Regions from separate parts of the Microbacterium sp. EB106-03-03-XG65 genome, predicted to be linked through region 2. Evidence: predicted binding sites of a transcription regulator. Region 2 holds the regulator's gene; the other holds the start of a gene.
The links. The regulator HrcA, encoded in region 2, represses chaperone genes, less so after heat shock. The targets are predictions, from matches to a motif close to TTNGCACTCGNNNNNNNCGAGTGCNAA.
Positions count from the first base shown of each region.

Region 1: the regulator HrcA is predicted to act here: its motif matches at 1,734-1,760, upstream of groES (co-chaperone GroES).

Region 1 covers NZ_JBYTEB010000001.1:1,392,225-1,399,607, reverse strand. Annotated here, with positions in the region: gene AC3WS6_RS06620 (MFS transporter) at 1-366, opposite strand, end outside; partial or broken gene AC3WS6_RS06615 (helix-turn-helix domain-containing protein) at 468-695, shown strand; gene AC3WS6_RS06610 (MmyB family transcriptional regulator) at 773-1,444, shown strand; gene groES (co-chaperone GroES) at 1,351-1,647, opposite strand; gene AC3WS6_RS06600 (class I SAM-dependent methyltransferase) at 1,811-3,025, shown strand; gene AC3WS6_RS06595 (hypothetical protein) at 3,028-4,266, opposite strand; gene AC3WS6_RS06590 (hypothetical protein) at 4,271-4,789, opposite strand; gene tsaD (tRNA (adenosine(37)-N6)-threonylcarbamoyltransferase complex transferase subunit TsaD) at 4,789-5,859, opposite strand; gene rimI (ribosomal protein S18-alanine N-acetyltransferase) at 5,856-6,362, opposite strand; gene tsaB (tRNA (adenosine(37)-N6)-threonylcarbamoyltransferase complex dimerization subunit type 1 TsaB) at 6,359-6,982, opposite strand; gene tsaE (tRNA (adenosine(37)-N6)-threonylcarbamoyltransferase complex ATPase subunit type 1 TsaE) at 7,003-7,383, opposite strand, start outside.
Region 2 covers NZ_JBYTEB010000001.1:2,571,366-2,578,748, reverse strand. Annotated here, with positions in the region: gene lepA (translation elongation factor 4) at 1-1,504, shown strand, start outside; gene AC3WS6_RS12190 (DUF1990 domain-containing protein) at 1,553-2,206, shown strand; gene hemW (radical SAM family heme chaperone HemW) at 2,223-3,440, shown strand; gene AC3WS6_RS12180 (carboxylesterase/lipase family protein) at 3,456-4,871, opposite strand; gene hrcA (heat-inducible transcriptional repressor HrcA) at 4,963-5,994, shown strand; gene dnaJ (molecular chaperone DnaJ) at 6,031-7,146, shown strand; gene AC3WS6_RS12165 (16S rRNA (uracil(1498)-N(3))-methyltransferase) at 7,157-7,383, shown strand, end outside.

The DNA.
Region 1 (7,383 bases), 1.2 Mb from region 2:
TCCGGCTCGCGCCGCCAGCAGCATCCCTGGCGTGGCTGCGAGCCCGCCCGCGAGCGACGCGACACCGAGCAGGACGATCCCCGCGAGGAACAGACGCTTCCGACCGAAGAGGTCGGCGACTCGCCCGAAGAACAGCGTGAACGACGCAGCGCACACGGCGAACACCGTGACGATCCACTGCAGCGCGGCATCGTCGAATCCCAGTTCTCTGCCGATCGGCGGCAGAGCGACGGTGAGGATGGAGAAGTCGACGGCGAGAGTGAAGTTGGCGGCGAGGAGCACGGCCATCGCCACTGTCTGTGCGGTCGTGAAGTGCGCGGAACCCCGCGCGTCGCGCCCGGAGGCGGTCGAATCGATCTGGGTCATGCTGCCCGCCTGAGAGTCGCGCGATCGGGCATCCAGCCCCCTGACGTGACTAGCACCCGTAGGGTCAGGCTGCCGACTCCGAGGTCAGCGAGAATGTAGTCATGAACAGGCATCCGTCGGCGAGCTCGGCCACGGCCCCTGGCCGCCCTGTCACTGAGCTCGGCGAGTTCCTGCGATCACGGCGGGACCGCATCACCCCGCAGCGTGCCGGGGTGCAGAGCTTCGGCAGACGTCGCGTGCCCGGACTGCGTCGGGAAGAGCTGGCACAGCTCGCCGGAGTCTCGGTCACCTATCTCACCCGCCTCGAGCAGGGCCAGTCCCAGAACGCGTCGGACGCCGTGATCGACGCCCTGGCGCGCGCCCTGCAACTGAGTGACGACGACTTCTTGTCGGGCGCGTCAACGACATCCTCGATTGGAATCGCTCGGCTCATCTGCTGCTGGCGGGTCATCTGGACGCCGATGCCTCGTCTGTGTCGGCGGACCGACCGAACAACATCCGGATGCTCTTCCTCGACCCGCATACCCGAGACCTCTACCCCGACTGGGAGGACGAGGCAGCTCTCGCCGTCGCATCGCTGCGGTACACGGCCGCTCAGTTCCCCGACGATGCGCGTCTCATCTCGCTCGTCGGCGAGCTGAGCCTGAAAAGCCCGAGGTTCGCCGCGCTGTGGGCGGGACACATGGTCCGGCTCTGCACCAGCGGAGCAAAGCGGTTCGCCCACCCCGTCGTCGGCGAGCTGACTCTGGGATACGAAGTCCTTCACCTCCCGGACGGCGACGGCCAGCATCCTCGCATTCAGCGCGCCGAGGTCGAGCGCTGCGGCGGCAGCCATCGCACTGCTCGATTCCCGATGATCCCACCTGCCCGGATCGCGATCTCCGGACATGCAGAGAGGGCCCGGATGCGTGATGCATCCGGGCCCTCTCCGAGGAACATGCGCTCCTGGCCCTCGTCGGGCTCAGGAACAGGCTGGTCCGCTGATCAGCGGACGACGACCGCGAGCACGTCGCGGGCCGACAGAACGAGGAACTCGTCTGCGCCGAACTTCACCTCGGTGCCGCCGTACTTGCTGTAGAGCACGCGGTCGCCGACGGCGACGTCGAGCGGAACACGGTTGCCGTTGTCATCGATGCGACCGGGGCCCACGGCCACGACCTCGCCCTCCTGGGGCTTCTCCTTTGCGGTGTCGGGGATGACCAGGCCACTCGCGGTGGTCTGCTCGGCCTCGACCTGCTTGATGACGATGCGGTCCTCGAGCGGCTTGATGGAAACCGACACGGTCTACCTCTTCTTTCTTGACGCTGACACGAAAGACTTGTTCGCACTCTCAACCCGAGAGTGCTAACCCCAGTCTATGCGGTGCGCTGGCACTCATGCAATGCGAGTGCCAGTCGCCGACACGAAGCGGGTGAGTCGCCCCGCCTAAGCTGAGCAGGTGGAGATGTCTGAGCTGAGAGCCCTGCTCACCCCCGAAGGCCTCGAGCTGCTGGACGCGGTCGGCCCGATCGATCAGGTCGCAGATGTCGCGCGCGCGGTCTCCCGCCTGCGAGCCGCAGGACACTCCCCCGATCTCGTCTCGGCCGTGGTCGGCCAAGCGCACCTCCGTGCGAAGGCGGTGACGAAGTTCGGTCCCTTCGCGAGCCGGATGCTGTTCACTCGAGCGGGCCTCGAGCAGTCGACCCGGCTCGGCGTCGCGGCGAGGCATGCGCAGCGTCTGCGCCGGTCCGGGATCACTCGCGTGGCAGATCTCGGTTGCGGGATCGGCGGCGATGCCCTCGCGTTCGCCGCCGCGGGCCTCGACGTCGTCGCCGTCGACGCCGATGAGGTCACCTCTGCGATCGCGGCGTACAACCTCGCACCGTTCGGCGACGACGCCGTCGTGCGGCACGGCACGGCCCAGGAGAACGTGCCGGACGAGGCAGACGGCCCACAGGCCGTCTGGATGGACCCCGCTCGACGCACCCAGGGGCATGGCGACACACGTCGCGTCGCCTCCGACGACTACTCGCCACCGCTGGACTGGGCGTTCTCCGTGGCCTCGCGCATCCCGACGGGGATCAAGCTCGGTCCCGGGCACGACCGAGGTGCGCTCCCGGATGACGCGGAGACCCAGTGGGTCAGCGCGGACGGCAGCGTGGTGGAGCTCGTGGTGTGGACGGGCGTCCTGGCCCGTGAAGGAGTCCGGCGCTCGGCCCTGATCATCAGGGGCGACGAGTCGCACGAGCTCACCGCCGGCGCAGACGCCGAAGACGCCCCTGTCCGAGAACTCGGAGCGTTCGTGCACGAGCCCGACGGCGCGGTGATCCGTGCCCGGCTGATCGGCGACGTCGCCCGGACGCTCGATGCCGGGATGCTCGACGACAAGATCGCCTACCTGACCTCGGACGCCGCGCTCACGAGCCCGTTCGTGCAGTCGTTCCGCGTGCGCGAGGTGTTGCCGGCGAACCCGAAGGCCATCAGCTCCTCCCTCAAGGCGCATGGCATCGGCACCCTCGAGATCAAGAAGCGGGGAATGGACATCGACCCCGCCGCCTTCCGCAAGAAGCTCACCCTTCGTGGCGATGAGTCGGCGACGCTGATCCTCACGCGCATCGGATCCCAGCGTCGGGCGATCCTCGCCGATCGCGTCGCGCCGAGCCGCGCCTCGAGCGAATAGGGTCAGCCCGCGTCTCCCGAAGGCGCGTCGGGCTCGAGCGACTCATCCGGCCGCACCGTGGCGGTGCCCGTGGACGTCTCCTCGTCGCGGACGTCGCCTGCGTCCGGGATGTCTCCCGCCACGATGAGGTACGAGCGACCCATCGTCGTGTACTCCAGCGTGACGCTCCACGGGGCCGCCTGCCCATTCGCATCGTCGACCGAGACGCCTTCGACGACGATTCCCTCTCCCGGGATCATGCCGTTGTCGCCGTCGACGCAATGCGTCGCTTCGACGGCATCCACGATCAGGCACTGCATGGTGGTGAACTCCTCGGTGCGCGTCGCCGTCCAGATCGGCGCCCCTGCCGCGTAGCCCATGACCGACAGCGAGTACGGCTCGTACCCTCTGTCGAGCAGCTCTTCGGCACGCTCCCGCTCACTCGCGTCGAACTGCTGCATCCAATCATCGACGCCGACCGCCCAGCGCTGGATGAGCGCGGTCATCTCCCCGTCGTGCGTACGCCCTGCGGTGGCGGAGATCTGCTCGCCCATTCCCTCGTCACTGCGGCGCGAGTCGATGACGGCGGCGCTGAGACCGTGGCCGCGCTCGAGGTCGGCCACGATCAGACAGCCGTTCGACGACTCCTCTGCGGCGTCGAGGACGATGCACTCGATCTCGCCGTTCTTCTTCGTACCGAACCACACGATCGCATCGTCATCGCGTGCGATCGCCTCGACAGTCCCCGGGTCGTACCCTCCGGCGGATTCGATCGCGGCGCTCCGCTGCTTCTCCTCTGCACTCAGCGGAACCCCGTCGTCGCGCCCGAACAACGCCCACCCGGCCCCCAGACCGACGATCAGAAGGCCGACGCAGGCGGCCGCCACGGCTCGCCAGTGGCGGCGGACCGCGGGACGCAGCGCCGCCGTCGCAGCACGCGTGCTCGCGGGCTCGTCGGCGGGCTCGGCCGTGGACTCGGCGGTCGACTCGGCCGTGGGCTCTTCGGACTCGACCGAGTCCGCGGCCTCCGGGGAGAGCGGGGACGACTCCGGTGCGGCAAGTGCTGCGGGCTGCAACGACGGTACCGCCTCCGACCGATCAGCCACGGTCGTCGCCCGCTGAGACTCATCGCGCGACGCCCCGAACCGCTTCGCCTCGAGCTCCGCCAACCGTGCGGCATCCGCCGCTGTGAGAGAGCTCTCACGCCCGTAGGCACGCGCCTGAAGCGCTCGCAGCTGCGTCGTCTCTTCGGCGTCGAGCATCCGGTCAGCCGAGCCTCTCGAACTGCATGCCGGCCCACACCAGCCAGCCCAGGCTGTACACAGTGGCGCACAGACCGAGCACCAGCGCCCACCGCGCGATCGCCCGGCTCTCGACCGGGCGCCTCAGCGACATGATCGAGGCGATCACCGCGACGATGGCGATCGGGATCCCCCAGCCGACGAAGAACGAGGCGACCAGTGCCACGATCGCCGCCATGAGAGCCCACGGCGCGAGCCTCGTCTCGTCTGCGATCACGGGTACCGCAGCGGTGCCCGTGGGCTCCCACTCGGTCTCGCGCGGCGGCCGATCGAGCTCGGGGCCGCTCACGACCACGGGTTCGATCCCGACCGGACCGGTCGGCAGCTTCGTGTATCCCTCCCGCGGGACTCCGGGCAGTCGCGCGGCTCCCGCCGGGCGTACCACCTCGGGCGTGGGCTGCTCGAGACGCGCCGGCGGAACCACCGCCCGCGGACCCGCCCCCGCGGCATCCGTGGGGCCGGTCGTGCCCGACGAGTCACTCATCAGCGCACCTCGACCCGCTCATCGACCTGGATCTGGGTGACGGGAAGAGTCGAGTCGGCGCCGAACGCGAGCGTCGACGGCGGGCGGCCCGAGCTGATGAGTTCGGCGGCCAGCGCCGCGATCATCGCGCCGTTGTCGGTGCAGAGCGAGAGCGGCGGGATGCGCACGGTGACGCCCGCGGACTCTGCCCTCGAGAGCGCGACCTCTCGCAGACGCCGATTCGCGATGACCCCGCCTCCCAGCAGCAGACGCGGTACTCCGAGATCGGCACATGCGGCGAGCGCCTTCGTGACGAGCACGTCGACGACCGCCTCGCGGAAGCTCGCTGCGACATCGGCGACGGGGACCTCGAGGCCGTCGGCTTCGCAGCGCTCCACCCATCGCGCGACGGCGGTCTTCAACCCGGAGAACGAGAAGTCGTACCGGTGCGCGGCGAGGTCGGAGGCGCGGGACAGTCCGCGGGGAAAGCGGATCGCGGTCGGGTCGCCTGTCGCCGCGGCGCGGTCGATCTCGGGACCTCCGGGATACGGGAGTGACAGCAGACGAGCGACCTTGTCGAAGGCCTCGCCCGCGGCATCGTCCATCGTCTCGCCGAGCATCTCGACGTCGGTGGTGAGGTCGCGCACATGCAGCAGCGACGTGTGACCTCCCGACACGAGCAGTGCGATCGTCGGATACTCGAGCGGCTCCGAGTCGGGGGTCAGGATGTCTGCTGCGATATGACCCACCAGGTGGTTGACCGCGTACAGGGGCTTGTCGAGCGCGACGGCGAGGCCCTTCGCGGCTCCCACTCCCACCATGAGCGCACCGGCGAGACCGGGACCGCTCGTCACGGCGACGGCATCGAGGTCCTCGAGTCGCACGTCGGCCTCGGCGAGCGCGGCATCGATCGACGGCTGCAGAGCCTCGAGGTGGGCGCGCGCGGCGACCTCGGGAATCACCCCGCCGTAGCGCGAGTGCTCGTCCATGCTCGAGGCGATCGTGTTCGAGAGCAGAGTGCGTCCTCTGACGATGCCGATGCCCGTCTCGTCGCAGCTGGTCTCGATGCCCAGCACCAACGGCTCGGTCATGCGCTCGCCTCCTTCGCGGCATCCGACGCAGCGCCGTCTCGGTGGTCGGAACGCGGATGCTGTAGAGCGAGGCGCATCACGATCGCGTCGATGTCGTCGGGCTGGTAGTACCGAGGGCGGCGGGCGATCTCCTCGAAACCCTCGGAACGATAGAGGCCCTCGGCGCCCGGGTTGTCGGCGCGCACCTCGAGGAACACCTCGCGGGCTCCGCGCTCGGCGGCGGCACCGAGCAATGCCCGCAGCAGCGCGCGGCCTCGCCCCATGCCGCGGTATTCCGCGTCGAACGCGATGGTCTGGATGTCGGCATCCTTCGACCCCTGCAGCGCACGGACTCCGCCGTACCCGATGATCGAGCCCTCGTGCTCATCGACCAGGTAGCGACCGTGCACACTGGCGAGTTCGAGCGCCATCGCCTCCGAGCTCCACGCGTCGGTCGGGAAGGAGCGGTGCTCGATCGCCATGATGGCGTCGAGATCGTCAGACGTGGCGGCGCGAAGAGTCACAGTCCCACCTTCTTCGGAGCACCCGGCATGGTGACGTCGGGCTGACGCAGGTAGAGCGGCTCTGCGTCGGCCAGCACGCGTCCGGCGGCGAGAGCACGTGCACCCACCCGCGCGAGGTCGGCGGCGAAGAGCGTCTCGACATCGATGCGGCGGATGCCGTCGAGGTGCTCGTCCGCGTCGGTGCGCGGCACGAGCGCGGTCTCGGTGACGACGGCCGGGATGCCGTCGGCATCTGTTCCGTCGAACACGGTGATCGCTACCTCGCGGCGTCGTGCATCCGTCACGATCGCGAAGGCTCCGACGACGAGGTCCTGCTCGATCGCGGTGAGGGCGGCCGCATGATGACTGGGGACCGGCACGACGGGGATCCCGCGACCGAGGGCGAACGCACGCGCCGCCGCGATGCCGATCCGCAGGCCGGTGAACGGCCCGGGGCCCATCCCCGCGACGACGTGGGTGATCCGCCCTTCGCCGGCGTCGTGCAGCGCACGCGCCAGCAGATCGCCGATCACCTCGGCGTGTCCGAGCGGATCGGAGGCGGAGACCTGCGAGCGCAGGGTGCCGTCGGCATCGATGAGCGAGACGGCGGTGCCCAGGGAGGTGTCGACGGCGAGGATCACCTCTCCAGGGTAGTCGGGGTTCACTCGGGGATCGCCGAGCGCCCCTCGCACGTGATCGTGACATGCCGCGGAGCGTCGGCATCGAGCTCTGACGGGTCGAGGTCTTCTCCCCCACCCACAGGTCTCTCGAGCTCGATGTCCCACCAGCGGTCGGCGAGGTCTTCGGCCATGCCGCGCCCCCACTCGATCACCACGACCGAGCGCGCCAGGTCGAGGTCGAGGTCGTCGAGTTCGGCCCCCGAGCCGAGCCGGTATGCGTCGACGTGCACGAGCGGTGCGCGCCCGACGAGCGACGGATGCGTCCGCGCGATCACGAAGGTCGGGCTCTGGACCGGGCCACGCACGCCGAGACCCTCGGCGAGCCCGCGGGTGAAGGTCGTCTTGCCGGCGCCCAGCGGCCC
Region 2 (7,383 bases):
CGCGGCGCAGGGCATCGAGGCCCAGACTCTCGCGAACCTTTACCTCGCGCTCGAGAACGATCTGCACATCATCCCCGTGCTCAACAAGATCGATCTCCCCGCGGCCGACCCCGACAAGTACGCCAAGGAGCTCGCGTCCCTCATCGGGGGCAAGCCGGAGGACGTGCTGCGGGTGTCGGGAAAGACGGGAGTCGGCGTCGAGGAGCTGCTGGACCGACTGGTGCAGGAGATTCCCGCTCCGGTCGGAGACGCGGATGCTCCTGCCCGCGCGATGATCTTCGACTCCGTGTACGACGCATATCGGGGTGTCGTCACCTACGTGCGCATGGTCGACGGCAGCCTGTCACCGCGCGAGCGCATCCAGATGATGTCGACGGGTGCGAATCACGACGCGCTCGAGGTGGGTGTCTCCAGTCCCGAGCCGATCCCGACCAAGGGCCTCGGCGTGGGGGAGGTCGGCTACCTCATCACCGGCGTGAAGGATGTGCGTCTGTCGAAGGTCGGCGACACGATCACGGCGGCGCGAAGGCCGGCGACCGAAGCTCTTGCCGGCTACACCGATCCGAAGCCGATGGTGTTCTCCGGCGTCTACCCGATCGATGGCAGCGACTACGCCGAGCTTCGAGAAGCGCTCGACAAGCTGAAGCTCTCGGACGCGTCGCTGCAGTACGAGCCCGAGACCTCGGTCGCGCTCGGTTTCGGCTTCCGATGCGGGTTCCTCGGTCTGCTGCATCTCGAGATCATCACCGAGCGCCTCGAGCGCGAGTTCGGACTCGACCTCATCACCACCGCCCCCAGCGTGATCTACGAGGTGCTGACCTCCGACACCGGTGAGACCGTGACGGTCACGAACCCGAGCGAGTACCCCGACGGGCGCATCGGCTCGGTGTCCGAGCCCATGGTCAAGACCGCCATCCTCCTGCCCAAGGACTACGTCGGCACCGTCATGGAGCTGTGCCAGTCGCGCCGCGGCTCCCTTCTCGGAATGGAGTACTTCTCCGAGGAGCGGGTCGAACTGCGCTACATGATGCCCCTCGGCGAGATCGTGTTCGACTTCTTCGATCAGCTGAAGTCCAAGACCCAGGGCTACGCCTCCCTCGACTACGAGCCTGCCGGACAGCAGGAGGCGGACCTCGTGAAGGTCGACATCCTTCTGCAGGGCGACAAGGTCGACGCGTTCAGCTCGATCGTGCACCGCGACAAGGCCTACGCCTACGGCACGCTGATGACCGAGCGACTGCGCAAGCTCATTCCTCGCCAGAACTTCGAGGTGCCGATCCAGGCCGCCATCGGTGCCAGGATCATCGCCCGCGAGACGATCAGGGCGCTCCGCAAGGACGTGCTCGCCAAGTGCTACGGCGGTGACATCAGCCGCAAGCGCAAGCTCCTCGAGAAGCAGAAGGAGGGCAAGAAGCGCATGAAGATGGTCGGGCGCGTCGAGGTCCCCCAGGAGGCGTTCATCGCAGCGCTCTCGGGCGACGTCGAGGGCAAGGACAAGAAGTAGCCATCCGTCAGGGTGGTCGTCCAGGAAACGGGAAGTAGGCTGGGAAACATGCGGCGCGGGACTTTCCGAGACGACACGGTGGACTATGCGGCCGTGGGTGCGACCCACGCCTCCGACCTGATGCAGTATCCGCCGGAGCGGAGCATCCCGGCGGAGAACTCGTGGCGGATCGGCAGCGGTGTCGAGCGCTTCCAGACCGCCGGCGAGTCGCTTCTGACCTGGACGGCGCAACGCGCCGCGGGGCTCAGTGTCGAGGATGTGCGCCCGGCTCCTGGTCCTGCGTACTCGGGTGTGAGCTTCGATGCGGAGGGGACTCCCATCGCGCCGAGCAAGAACGACGTCGAGCAGCGATTCGATGCCGAGGGAACACCGTTCGCCGGCCCCGGAATGACTCTGCGGCTGCACGGGCGGGTCGCGGGGATGCGGGCGGATGCCGAGCTGCGCGTGATCTCGGTCACCGAGGAGAAGCGCCGCATCGGATTCGTCCTCGGCACCGTCGGCGGTTCGGTCGTGCGCGGCGAAGAGTCGTTCGACATCGACTGGCGTGAAGACAACGACGAAGTCTGGTTCACGGTGCGGGCCTTCGATGCGCCGAATTCGCTGTTGTACCGGGTTCTCCCTGCGCTGGTGAAGCGTCGCCGCCGAGAGCTGTTCGCGCGCTACCTGCGGGCGATCTCGCCCCTTTACGCGACTCCGGTCTGATGGCCGCAGTTCTCTGATGGCCGGTCCCCTTCCCCTGGGTGATCCGGCACCGGCCGACGGGCGATTTCCGTCCGATCTCTCGATCGATCCGTCGGTGCCGTTCTCGGCCTACCTGCACGTGCCCTTCTGCCGGGTGCGCTGCGGGTACTGCGACTTCAACACCTATACGTCCGGCGAGCTTCGCGGCGCGAGGCAGGAGGACTATGCCTCGACACTGATCACGGAGATCGATCTCGCGAAGCGCGTTCTCGCGGATGCGGGTCCGCTGCGCCCCATGGACACGGTCTTCTTCGGGGGAGGCACCCCGACGCTGCTGCCCGCCGGCGATCTCGCCCGGATGCTGGATGCCGCGACCGACGCGTTCGGCATGGCAGACGGCGCCGAGGTCACGGTCGAGGCGAACCCCGACACCGTGACGCCCGAGGTCGCCCGCATTCTCGCCGACGCCGGCGTCACCCGGCTGTCGATCGGGATGCAGTCGGCCGTGCCCCATGTGCTCGCCGCCCTCGATCGCACCCACCGCCCCGAGAACGTGACGACGGCGGTCGCCGCAGCCAAGGACGCGGGCCTCGCGGTCAGTGTGGACCTCATCTACGGCGCGCCTGGCGAGTCGCTGGGCGATTGGGAGGCGTCGCTCGATGCGGCGCTCGCTCTCGACTCGGACCACATCTCGGCGTACGCGCTGATCATCGAGGACGGCACGAAACTCGCCCGTCAGATCCGCCGAGGCGAGGTGCCCGCGCCCGATGACGATCTGCAGGCCGACATGTACGAGCTCGCCGATGCGCGTCTCGCGGCCGCGGGGTTCGACTGGTACGAGATCAGCAACTGGTCGCGCAGCGTCGAGCAGCGCTCCCGCCATAATCTGGCGTATTGGCGGGGGAGCGACTGGTGGGGTTTCGGCCCCGGCGCGCACAGCCACGTCGCGGGGCTCCGTTTCTGGAACGTCAAGCACCCTGCCGCATACGCCCAGCGGCTCGCCGCAGAGGAATCGCCGGCTGCCGGCACCGAACGACCGAATGCGGAGTCGCGGACCCTCGAGCGTGTCCTTTTGCTCAGCCGCATCCGCGAGGGGATCGCGGTCGCCGACCTGCAGCCGGACAAGCGTCCGCGCGTCGCCGGTCTGATCGCGGACGGCCTCGTCGATCCTGCTGCCGCGATGCGCGGGCGGGTGCAGCTCACTCTGCGCGGCCGTCTTCTCGCTGACGCCGTGGTGCGCGAGCTCACGGACTGACCGCGGTTCGGATCGCTACGGAAGCAGATCCAGTGCCGCGGCGCGACGCTGCGCGACCGTCGATGTCTCGGCGTCGAACAGGCGGGTCGTGCGCGCGGAACCGTAGGCGGGCCACCCCGGGTCACCGGACCTGATGAACGAGATCCACGCCTCATGCATCTCGTCCGCGAGGGCCTGGGGAGCGTCGCGTCCCGCGAGGCGCTCGGTCTCGGGATCGCCGAGTCGATCGAACACGAATCCCAGTTCGAGAGCGTGGGCGGCGCGGAGGTCGCGCACCGGACTCTGCCATGCGAATTCGTAGACGTACGTCGGTGCGGTGCGTGCTCTGGCGACGCGGGTGAGGGGTGCGCGAAGCAGGAGATCCGTGGCGAGCTGACCGAAGATCTCGCCTGTCGATGAGGAGGGGAATGCCGAGCGGTATGCGACGACGGCCTTGCGGGGGATCCGCAGCGCCAGACGAGCGAACAGGAGGTTCGCCTCACTGATCGCAGACAGCGCCGCCGGTGGGAACCACAGCCGGTACTCGTCGGTGTTGCTCCCGATGAGCAGAGGGACGTCGGTGTCGGCGATGACCTCGTGCGGCGAACGGGGGAGGGATGCGGCATCCAGGGCGAGCTGGAATCCCGGAGCGCCGCCGAGCGGAGAGGACTCGGCCGCCTGTTGACGTCTGGCGTTCAGCAGGCGCTGCGGCGAGATCGCCGCGAACCCCCGGCGGTCTGCCGGGGTGCCGAGCAGCTTCGCCATCTGCGCCGTGACACGCCCGGCTTTCTTCGCGCTCTGCGCTTCGAGCGGACCCGACTGGATGATCGCGCGCGCGATCAGCGCACGTGACGGTGTGTTCGCGAGCAGTGCCGCGACGATCGCACCGCCCGCTGATTCGCCCATCACGGTGATCTGCGCGGGGTCGCCCCCGAATGCGGCGATCTCGCGGTGGACCCAGGCAAGGCCTGCTGCCGCATCCTGCAGTCCGAGATTCCGGGGAGCGTCGTCCAGAACGGAGAAGCCCTCGCTTCCCAGGCGGTAGTTGAGCGAAGCGAAGACGATGCCGGCGCGGGCGAACGCCGCACCGTCGTACAGGGGGAGAGCGGCCGCGCCTCGCTCGAGCGCGCCGCCGTGGATCCAGAGGACGACCGGTGCGTTGCTCGCCTCTTCGGGCGCCCACACGTTCACGGTGAGGATCTCGTCGCCCGGGATCTCGACGGAGCCGAGCAGTTCACCGATCGCACCCGGGTACGGATGCTGAGGAGCCGTCGCTCCGAAAGACGTGGCATCGCGCACGCTGTCCCAGGGGGCCGGCGGACGCGGCGCTCGGAAGCGATTCGCCCCGAACGGAGCGGCGGCGTAGGGGATGCCGAGGTAGCGGTGGACACCGTCCGATGTCTCGCCGCGCACGATCCCGGCGGACACGGTGACCTGCGGCGCGACACTCATGGTGCCCATCGTAGGGCGATCAGCGCGACGCCCCCGCTGACCGGTAGAATTGGCACTCGAAGTCAGTGAGTGCCAAGAGGGAGGAGATGCGATGGTCAGCGAACGAGGCCTTCAGGTCCTCCGCGCGATCGTGCAGGACTACGTCGAGACGCATGAGCCCGTCGGCAGCAGATCGATCGTCGACCGCCACTCCTTCGGCGTGTCGGCAGCGACGATCCGCAACGACATGGCGCTGCTCGAAGACGAAGAGCTCATCGCGGCGCCGCACACCTCGTCCGGTCGCGTTCCCACAGACAAGGGCTATCGGGTCTTCGTCGACCACCTCGCCCAGCTGCGGCCTCTCTCGGGCGCACAGCGAACGGCCATCGAGTCGTTCCTCACCGATCCCGCCGATCTCGACGACCTCATGGCGCGCACCGTGCGGGTTCTCACTCAGCTCACCGGTCAGGTCGCTCTGGCTCAGTATCCGTCGTTCGCTCGGGCGAACCTCACCCACATCGAACTCGTCGCTCTCGCCCCGACGCGTCTGCTGATCGTCCTGGTCACCGACGCCGGAGGAGTGTCGCAGCGCATGGCGCCCCTGCCCGCTGTGGTCGATGAGGCCGATATGGCGGTGCTCCGCGCCCGACTGGCGGCGTTGATCACCGGGCGGGCGGTGAGCGATGCCGCCGACCGACTGAAATCGCTTCTCGCGGACGACGAGCATGCGGGCGACCAGGTGCTCCGTGCGCTGGCGACCATCATCATCGACGAGCTCGGCCAGTTCCGGCAGGAGCGTCTCGTGATGGCCGGTGCCGCGACGCTCGCCCGACGCGAGCAGGACTTCCGCGGCAGCATCCATCCGTTGCTCGAGGCGATCGAAGAGCAGGTGACCCTGTTGCGGCTGATGAGCGAGATGGAGACCGATTCTCACGGTCTCGCGGCGAGCATCGGCACGGAGAACGCATCGTTCGGGCTCGGCGAGGCATCGATCGTCGCGAGCAACTACGCCGCCCCGAGCGGCACTGCTCGAGTCGGAGTGATGGGGCCGACCCGCATGGACTATCCGAGCAACCTCGCGGCGGCGCGGGCTGTGGCCCGTTACCTCTCGCGGATGCTCGACGAAGACGAGGCCGCCCGCTGACGCGGGCGCCCTGACACAACACGCAGAAGGGCCATTGTGGCGGATCACTACGAGGTACTCGGCGTCTCGCGCGACGCTTCCACCGACGAGATCAAGAAGGCGTATCGACGTCTTGCACGTCAGCTCCACCCGGACGTGAACCCGGGTGAGGATGCTGCCGAGAAGTTCAAGCTCGTGACCCACGCCTACGACGTGCTCAGCGACGACGACTCGCGGCGCCGTTACGACATGGGCGGAGGCGATGGAGCCGCAGGCAACTTCGGCGGCTTCGGCGGTTTCGGCGACATCTTCGAGACGTTCTTCGGAGCGGCACAGGGCGGCGGGCGAGGGGCGCGACCGCGGTCTCGCCGCGAGCGCGGCCAGGATGCTCTGGTGCGAGTCACTCTCGACCTGGGCGATGTGGTGTTCGGAGCGCACCGCGACATCGAGGTCGACACGGCCGTACTCTGCGAGACGTGCAACGGGTCGTGCTGTCAGGAGGGCACATCGCCCGTCACGTGCGACATCTGCGGCGGCTCGGGTCACGTGCAGCGCCAGGTGCGCAGCCTGCTCGGCAACGTCGTGACCTCTCAGCCCTGCGGCACCTGCGAGGGATACGGCACGACGATCCCGTATCCCTGCGGCACATGCGGAGGACAGGGGCGTGTCCGTTCGCGCCGGACGGTGTCGCTCGACATCCCGGCCGGTGTCGAGACCGGCCTGCGTCTGCAGCTGCCCGGGTCGGGCGAGGTCGGCAAGGCGGGCGGTCCGAACGGCGACCTGTACGTCGAGGTCACCGTGAACCCGCATCCGGCATTCAGTCGCGACGGCGATGACCTGCTGGCCACCCTCGAGGTGGCGATGACCGATGCGATCCTCGGCACCGAGACGACCATCCAGGGACTCGACGGCGAGGTGGACCTCGAGATCCGGCCCGGCGTGCAATCCGGCGATGTGCTCACCATCAAGGGTCGAGGGATCACCCCGCTGCGCGGAAACCAGCGCGGCGACCTCCGCGTCGGCGTGCAGGTGCTGACCCCGACCAAGATCGATTCGGCGCAGCGCCGACTGATCGAGGACTTCGCGAAGAAGACCAAGGCACCCGCGCCCGCGCTGGCGCAGTTCCAGCAGGGGCTCTTCTCGAAGTTCCGCGATCGCTTCCGCTCGCACTGATCGGCATCGCATGGCATTGCACTTCCTGGTCGATTCCGCGTCGGATGCCGACGTCGGCGACACGGTCACGCTGACAGGGGCCGAGGCCAAGCACGCCGCGGTGGTGCGTCGACTGCGCGTCGGCGAATCGGTCACGGTGGGCGACGGAGCCGGCGTCTGGCTCAGCGGCGTGGCCGAGGAGGTCTCGCCGACCCGCGTCGATGTTCGCGTCGCGCAGCGCACGGTCGAACCGGCGCC